DNA from 2 places in the Virgibacillus ihumii genome. Region 2 is predicted to be linked to the other one. Evidence: riboswitches for the same ligand, from Rfam matches in the RefSeq annotation. Region 2 holds a riboswitch; the other holds the start of a gene.
The links. A riboswitch is a leader RNA that binds a small molecule or an ion and turns the genes downstream of it on or off. The one in region 2 is predicted to bind preQ1.

Region 1: another riboswitch for preQ1. It lies ahead of queC (7-cyano-7-deazaguanine synthase QueC); the one in region 2 lies ahead of queF (preQ(1) synthase).

What each region holds. Positions count from the first base shown of each region.
Region 1 is NZ_CACVAN010000001.1:231,960-235,793, forward strand. Features, by position in the region: gene HUX68_RS01165 (MDR family MFS transporter) at 1-869, shown strand, start outside; gene HUX68_RS01170 (dicarboxylate/amino acid:cation symporter) at 1,017-2,225, shown strand; PreQ1 riboswitch class I at 2,403-2,447, shown strand; gene queC (7-cyano-7-deazaguanine synthase QueC) at 2,527-3,186, shown strand; gene HUX68_RS01180 (6-carboxytetrahydropterin synthase) at 3,183-3,617, shown strand; gene queE (7-carboxy-7-deazaguanine synthase QueE) at 3,614-3,834, shown strand, end outside.
Region 2 is NZ_CACVAN010000001.1:1,709,660-1,713,493, forward strand. Features, by position in the region: gene HUX68_RS08505 (YndM family protein) at 102-557, shown strand; gene HUX68_RS08510 (metallophosphoesterase) at 849-1,670, shown strand; gene queF (preQ(1) synthase) at 1,995-2,495, opposite strand; PreQ1 riboswitch class I at 2,560-2,606, opposite strand; gene HUX68_RS08520 (LacI family DNA-binding transcriptional regulator) at 2,705-3,682, opposite strand; gene glcP (glucose transporter GlcP) at 3,721-3,834, opposite strand, start outside.

The DNA of each region.
Region 1 (3,834 bases), 1.5 Mb from region 2:
TGCTTTTGGTTTACTTGTATATGCGCAATATCACGGAGCAGCGAAAAACGGAAATCGATATGCAGTCTATTATGTTGTCAACGATTGGTTTAGGCGGTTTGCTTTTCGGTTTTAATAAATTACAGGGGGATGGATTAACTGACCCGGTAACACTTGTCAGTATGATTGCAGGAGCTTTGGCATTAGGCTTGTTTGCGGTACGTCAGTTTCGGCTTGCAACTCCTATTTTGGAATTGCGTGTGCTTAAAGTCCCTGTTTTTGCGCTTATTTCGTTTATTTCCATCCTGTCGTTCAGTTTACTCATATCCATTGAGACGATTTTGCCGATGTATGTGCAGAACGCCCAGCAGTTCTCTGCTTATTATGGTGGGTTGATTGTGATGCCCGGTGCTTTGACACTCGCTGTCATGTCTCTCTTTGCGGGGAAATTGTTTGATAAATATGGCGGTAAAACCATCGCAATTCTTGGCTTTGTACTGCTTAACGTAAGTACGTTCGGCTTTCATTTTATTCTTGGTCTGAATACACCATTCGCCATTACGGTCGTATTATTCATGATTGCCATGGGCGGTGTGGCTATGATTAATATGCCGATCATGACAGCCGGAGTCAACGCGCTTCCTGATAAACTGATACCGCATGGGACGGCAGTGATTAATACGGCCCGCCAATTCGGGGGATCGCTGGGTCTGACGTTTATTATTTCATTCATCACGAGGGTAGGGTCCGGATCTGAAGCAGTCGTGCAGCCGGCAACTTATTTGACTGGTGTGAAACATGCCTTTTTCGTCGCATTTCTGTTTGCTATTACGGGGTTGATTCTTTCTTTGTTTTTAGAAAGGCAAAAGCAGCCTGCTGAAAATGAATGATGTGTAAATTGCTGCTGTTAAAATTTGTAACAGACTAGGAACATTAGCCTGTTTCTCCTCAGTTAATTGTACGCTCCTTTCATTTGTGATAGTTTAGTAGAGGTCCGTCGGATTTTGAAAGATATATAAATGATAGGAGCGTTTATTATGAAGAAAAGTCTGATCTGGCAGTTGATTGCTGCATTTATACTTGCGATTGTAACCGGTGTCATATTCGGTGAAAAAGCGCAAGTTGTTCAACCGCTGGGGGATTTATTTCTGCGATTAATTAAATTCATTATTGCTCCCTTAGTACTTGCTACACTTGTTGTTGGGGTTGCCAGCACAAGTGATGTTCGAAAACTCAGCAGACTGGGTGGGAAAACAGTAGCCTTTTATCTAATAACCAGTATGTTCGCCATCACGCTTGGTGTCATAGTAGGGAAAATTTTCTCACCCGGAAGTGGAATTGACGTATCGCTGGATGGAAAAGAAGCCCCTGAACCGACCGAAACAGAGGGATTTATACAAACTATTTTAAATATCGTACCGACAAATCCGTTTGAATCATTGGCGTCAGGTAATATCCTGCAAATTATCTTTTTTGCATTAGCGATTGGAATTGCTATTACATTAGTAGGGGAAAAAGCCAAACCGGTAAAAGATTTTTTTGATGGGTTTGCGGAAGTAATGTACAAAATAACCGGCATGGTCATGACTATTGTTCCGATCGGTGTATTTGGACTGCTTGCTCCTGTTGTGGGGGAGTATGGATTGGATGTATTGCTTCCATTAATCAAGCTGATTCTGGCAATGGTTACAGGGTGTATTATCCAACTGTTTGTAGTCTATTCATTGGTTGTTAAATCACTCGGTAAAATGAGCCCGGTTACATTTTTTAAAGGTATTTTTCCTGCTTCTGCCGTTGCCTTCAGTACAAGCAGCAGTTCCGGTACATTGCCGGTAACGATTAAGAGTGCACAGGAAAACCTTGGCGTCTCCAAAGAAACAAGCACGTTCGTATTGCCGTTGGGCGCGACCATCAATATGGATGGAACAGCATTGTATGTCGGGCTTTGTTCGATGTTTGTTGCCCAATACTTTGGAATCGATTTGACTTTTTCACAGATGGTTACAGTTGTACTGATCGGTACTTTAGCATCAATTGGAACCGCTGGTGTACCAGGGGCTGGTCTCATCATGCTCACGATGGCATTAAGTGCAGTTAACCTGCCGCTTGCAGGTATTGCATTGGTTGGTGGTATTGATCGTATTCTGGATATGATGCGCACATCGGTCAATGTCACAGGTGATGCTGCTGCAAGTGTTGTTGTGGATGCGAGTGAGAAAAAAGTTTCCGGTGGAGATGCGGGGTAGGATTTTTGACCAACCAGGATATGGAGAAATTCTTAAGATGAAGTGAAGAAAGAAAAAACGATGCGATGGGTATTCCCTGCTGCATCGTTTTTTAGATTTTCCGCAATCGACCACGTGACAGGAATTTGCAGGCATGCTAAGCTAGAAGGTGAAATAAAATATAGAAATCTGCATGATGCAGGAGAGGTTCGAAACCATCCCTCTATAAAAAACTAGGGAGACAAGACAGTGGCTTCTTAGTGCTGTCTTTTTTTATGGTATTTTTGAATCTCTTTCTTTCATTTGAGAAAGGGGACAGAAAATGAGTAGTCAAAATCAAAGTGCAGTAGTTGTTTTCAGCGGAGGTCAGGATAGTACGACATGCCTGTTTTGGGCATTGAGGAAGTTTGATCATGTGGAGGCAGTCACATTTCAATACGGGCAGCGTCATATTGCTGAACTGGAATGTGCAAAAGAAATTTGTGCCAAATTAAATGTTCGTCAGCATGAGCTGGATATGGATTTGTTAAATCAACTTGCACCAAATGCCTTAACACGGGAAGAGATAAAAATTACGGACGATGAAATACCGTCAACATTTGTACCAGGACGGAATCTATTGTTTTTATCGTTTGCCGCTATTCTGGGAAAACAAATCGGTGCCAAACATATTATTACGGGTGTAAGTGAAACAGATTTCAGCGGGTATCCGGATTGTCGGGATAATTTTATCAAGTCGTTGAATGTGACACTGAATTTGTCCATGGATGACCAGTTTGTCCTGCATACACCATTAATGTGGCGGGATAAATCAGAGGTGTGGGAATTGAGCGATCAGCTTGGTGCATTTGAATTTGTGAAAGAACATACGCTGACATGCTACAACGGAATCAAGGGGGAAGGCTGCGGAGAATGTCCATCGTGTAAACTCCGCAGTAACGGATTGGAGCAATACGAAATGCGTCGAGGGGTGGTAAAATGATGCAGCAAATTTACCCTGTTCCCGACCATGATTATGCATATGAATTGAATAAAGAGTTCCATTTTTCCGCAGCTCATTATATTGCTGATGAGTCAGCAGGGAAATGCCAATACACTCACGGCCATACGTATTTTGTGAATATAACGATTGCTGGTGGTCAACTGAATCAAATCGGTTTTCTGGCCGATTTTAAAACGATTAAGGATTTGATTCATAAGCGGTTTGATCACACCACATTGAATGAGGATCCCGTTTTTTCCAATCAGCAGGTTTATTTCCCAACAACCGAAGTCGTGGCAGAAAAAGTTTACGAGATTATCCAAGGCTATTTGAATAATCTGGATAATCAGCCTGTTTGCCTTCAGGTTTTTTTACGTGAGACACCTACAAGTTATTGCATCTATCGGCCAAAGGGGGAAACGGATCAATGAAGCTGCCAATTCTTGAAATTTTTGGTCCAACCATTCAGGGAGAAGGGATGGTTATTGGACAAAAAACAATGTTTGTCCGGACGGCGGGGTGTGATTATTCCTGTTCATGGTGTGATTCCAAGTTTACTTGGGACGGCTCAGAAAAAGAAAACATCAAGCTGATGGAGCCGGAAGAGGTTTGGGAAGAACTGAATCGTCAGGCTGGCGGGCGATTTGC
Region 2 (3,834 bases):
TTTTATTGTTGCGCACCGGCTCTTCTACCACTAATCTTTCCTGATAAAAAATTGACCTTTAGGGCATGCTAAATGCAAAATCAGAAAGGTGGTAGTAAAAAATGGATCATGTAAAGGCATTAATTATTAAGTTCATTATGTGCACGGCCGTTTTGTGGTTGATACTCGGCGCTTTTTACGGGGTTGAATTTGGAAATATTCTCATGCTCAGTGTACTGCTAACAGCAATTTCGTATATCGTTGGAGATCTTTTTCTCCTCCCCCGCTTCGAAAACTGGGGTGCAACATTGGCGGATTTGGGGATTACATTCGTAGGAATTTGGTTTCTTGGGCCGCTCCTGTTTGAGGAAAATCTTCAAGTTGGCACTGCAGCGATCATTACGGCCATCATCATTGCAGTTGGTGAATATTTCTTCCATAAATATATGGCACGTGAAGTGCTCGACGATCGTGACCACTTTGTAACAGATGAGGACAGAGATGTACAACAAGGTAAGCTGCAGACTGAATTCAGCGAAGAAATAACGGATACTGACCGGAAAAATAAAGATGAGTAGTTAATGGCAATCGCGCGGCACTTTGCTTCCGGTGTCGCGTGATTTTTATTTGATTGACCTTCTCAATCCGCTCCAGCTTTTCATGAAAACCAGACAACAGCTTGAATCATTGTCAAATTTACAATATAATTTTCTGGATTCTACGCTTTCATCATTCGAATTTCCCTTCTCTCATGGCCTTACCCCTGCCTTAACAGTTTTTTTACAAACTAAAAATATTGTATATAATGACATACAATTCACGCTATGCTAAACTTATATCCACAAAATTCCTTTTAATTGGGGTGCCACATGAAAAGACTGTTCATTGTTTTCACATTGCTTGCATCTGTTTATTCGCTTATACGTCGAGTTCATTTTGAAACTGATAATTTCAAGTTGAAAAAAGTTGCATCTAAAACGGATAAGATACCGGCTGAAACAAGCTTTAGCATTTTGCAGATGACTGACTTGCATAATAAAGTATTTGGCTTTAATAATGAACAGTTGGTTGACATTGCAAAAAAAGCCAACCCCAACATCATTGTTCTGACCGGTGATTTACTGGATGATGATACGAAGGCGCTTGGCAGTGTTTTTTCCCTTGTCGAGCGATTAACAGCCAATCATAATCATGTTTATTTCGTCTCGGGAAACCACGATTGGGCAAACGGCCGCAAAGCTGAATTGCTGAACGGTTTACACGACCGGAATGTAACCATCCTGAACAATCGAAACACGCAGATTATAATCGGTGAAAAAACACTCAACCTGGTTGGTGTCGATGATCCTTCTAAAAAACATGAAAACATAGTAGAAGCATTTAAAGACATTGACTTTAATAATTATACCGTACTGTTATCGCATGCACCGGATATTATTAAAACATATCCTTTGCTCAAAGCTGACCTTATTCTAAGCGGACATACACATGGCGGCCAGATACGGGCTCCGTTTATCGGGGCATTGGTTGCACCTGATCAGGGACTTCTTCCTAAGCTGGACAAAGGTGTTTTTGAGATCGGTCCTGACCAGTATCTTTATATCGACAGCGGGCTTGGCACCAGCAGAATTCCGGTGCGTTTTTTAAATCAGAGTCAGTTGAGTTTGGTGACGATTACGGGGAACGGCTAATACTTACTCGATAAATTAACTTTTGAGGGATCGGGGCAAGGTGCTTATTGTTCCACTTGGGAGCTGTGTTTCCCCCATTTGGAGACTGTTCTCTCCCGTTTGGAGACTGCATTCTCCCATTTGGAGACTGTCTCTCCCGTTTGGGGACCGTTCACTCCCACTTCAACAGCTTTCACCCTTCTCAAGCCTCAATCTAATTAAAAAATGACACTTCCCCATCGGAAGTGACCTTTTTTATTCGGCTGCGTATCTTTAAATACACTGCAAACAATGCATACCCAGCTTTTCACTCTCATACGAAAAACAGCAGAACTAACGCATACGCTACCGGTTATCAATTTTTTCCGTATACATGTCATGATTCATCAAACGGTGGTCGGCCATTTTCTCAAATTTAGTTCCGGATTTCCCATAGTTGCAATATGGATCAATGGAAATTCCTCCACGCGGTGTGAACTTTCCCCACACTTCAATATACCGTGGATCCATCAATTCAATCAGATCATTCATGATGATGTTCATGCAATCCTCATGAAAATCGCCATGATTGCGAAAACTGAACAGATACAGCTTTAATGATTTGCTCTCCACCATTTTCACATCAGGAATATAACTAATATAGACCGTTCCAAAATCGGGTTGTCCCGTCATCGGACACAGTGTCGTAAACTCGGGACAATTAAATTTTACAAAATAATCCCGCCCAATGTGCTTATTATCAAATGTTTCCAGCACTTCCGGTGTGTAGTCAAAAGCATAGGTCGTCCCCTGGTTTCCCAGTAAAGACAAATCGGTTAATTCATCATCCTGTCTCCCTGTCATTATCAAAACCTCCTATCAAAAGAAAAAACCACTGCCCAAGGCACATGGTTTTTGAAAAACATTTCATCTGTCCTTAGTTTTTTTAAGAGGGTTTAAGCTAAGAACCTCTTCCATTATTTAATGGATAAATGACATCTGATATACTCGCTTTAGTATACGGTGGAATAACAACAGTGTCAATAACAAACCGGTTCACCATTAAGCCGTCCACTTCAACTCTCCCGCTCAATCAACTCTGTAGCAAGGACTACCTTCTTCGCCACGGTGCGTCCATTCAAAATACGCTCTTCCAGCAGGGAGACCGCCGTCTCACCCATCAATTCGGTATATACTTTGACAGTGCTCAACGATGGTGAAACGTACTTTGCAACACTGGAGTCGTTAAATCCAACGATGCTTACACGCTCGGGTATTTTTACATCAAGATCGTTTAAAGCGCGCATTGCACCGATAGCGATTGAGTCATTTGCACAGAAGAATGCACCGGGAAGGTCATCCCCCAATGTATGGACTGCTTTTTCCATCATTTGATATCCGGATTCAACCGTAAAAGTTCCTTTAAAGCTGTACGCCTTATTAAAACAGCCTTTTTCCTGCAAAATACTACAGTAGCTTGTGAATCGCGGATCATCCAGTACTTCTGTTGATCCGAAAAACTTTTCTTCGCCAGCCAGCATACCGATTTTAGAATGTCCGTGATCCAAAAATCGGTTTAGAATATCCGCTGTTGCTTGATGAAAATCCACAACCACCGAGTCAGCTGATTTTCCGGCATGGATATCATCCACAAAACAAATGGCAGTACTCCATTTTTCCAGCTGTTTCTTCTGCCGGACGGAAAATTTCCCGATTGCAATGATGCCGTCGACGTCGGGCTTTTTCTCGGTATTTTGAAATAAACGAATGTACGCATAACCTGCCCGATCCAGTTTTTTCTCCACGCCAAGTCTGATGGAATAATAGTACATGTCGTTCAGCTCTTCTTTTTCCGTATACCAATGAACAATTGCAATCCGTAGATGCTTATTTTTCTTATCAAGATGTTTTGTGTACCCAAGCTGTCGGGCAGCATCCATAATCTGTTGTTTCGTATCGGCTCCCACGGACAGACTTGGGTCACTGTTGAGAACACGGGAAACAGTAGCTATTGATACATTCGCTTTTTGAGCAATATCTTTTATGGTAGCCATTTCTTCCACTCCGTTCCTGAAAATGCAGGATCATCACCTTACATATTACCTGAATCAGCACCCGAAGTCCGTTTTCTTAGGTCTGCTTCAATTTCCTCAAGACTGCGGCCACGTGTTTCAGGCAAATATTTGATAACGAAAATCATCGCCCC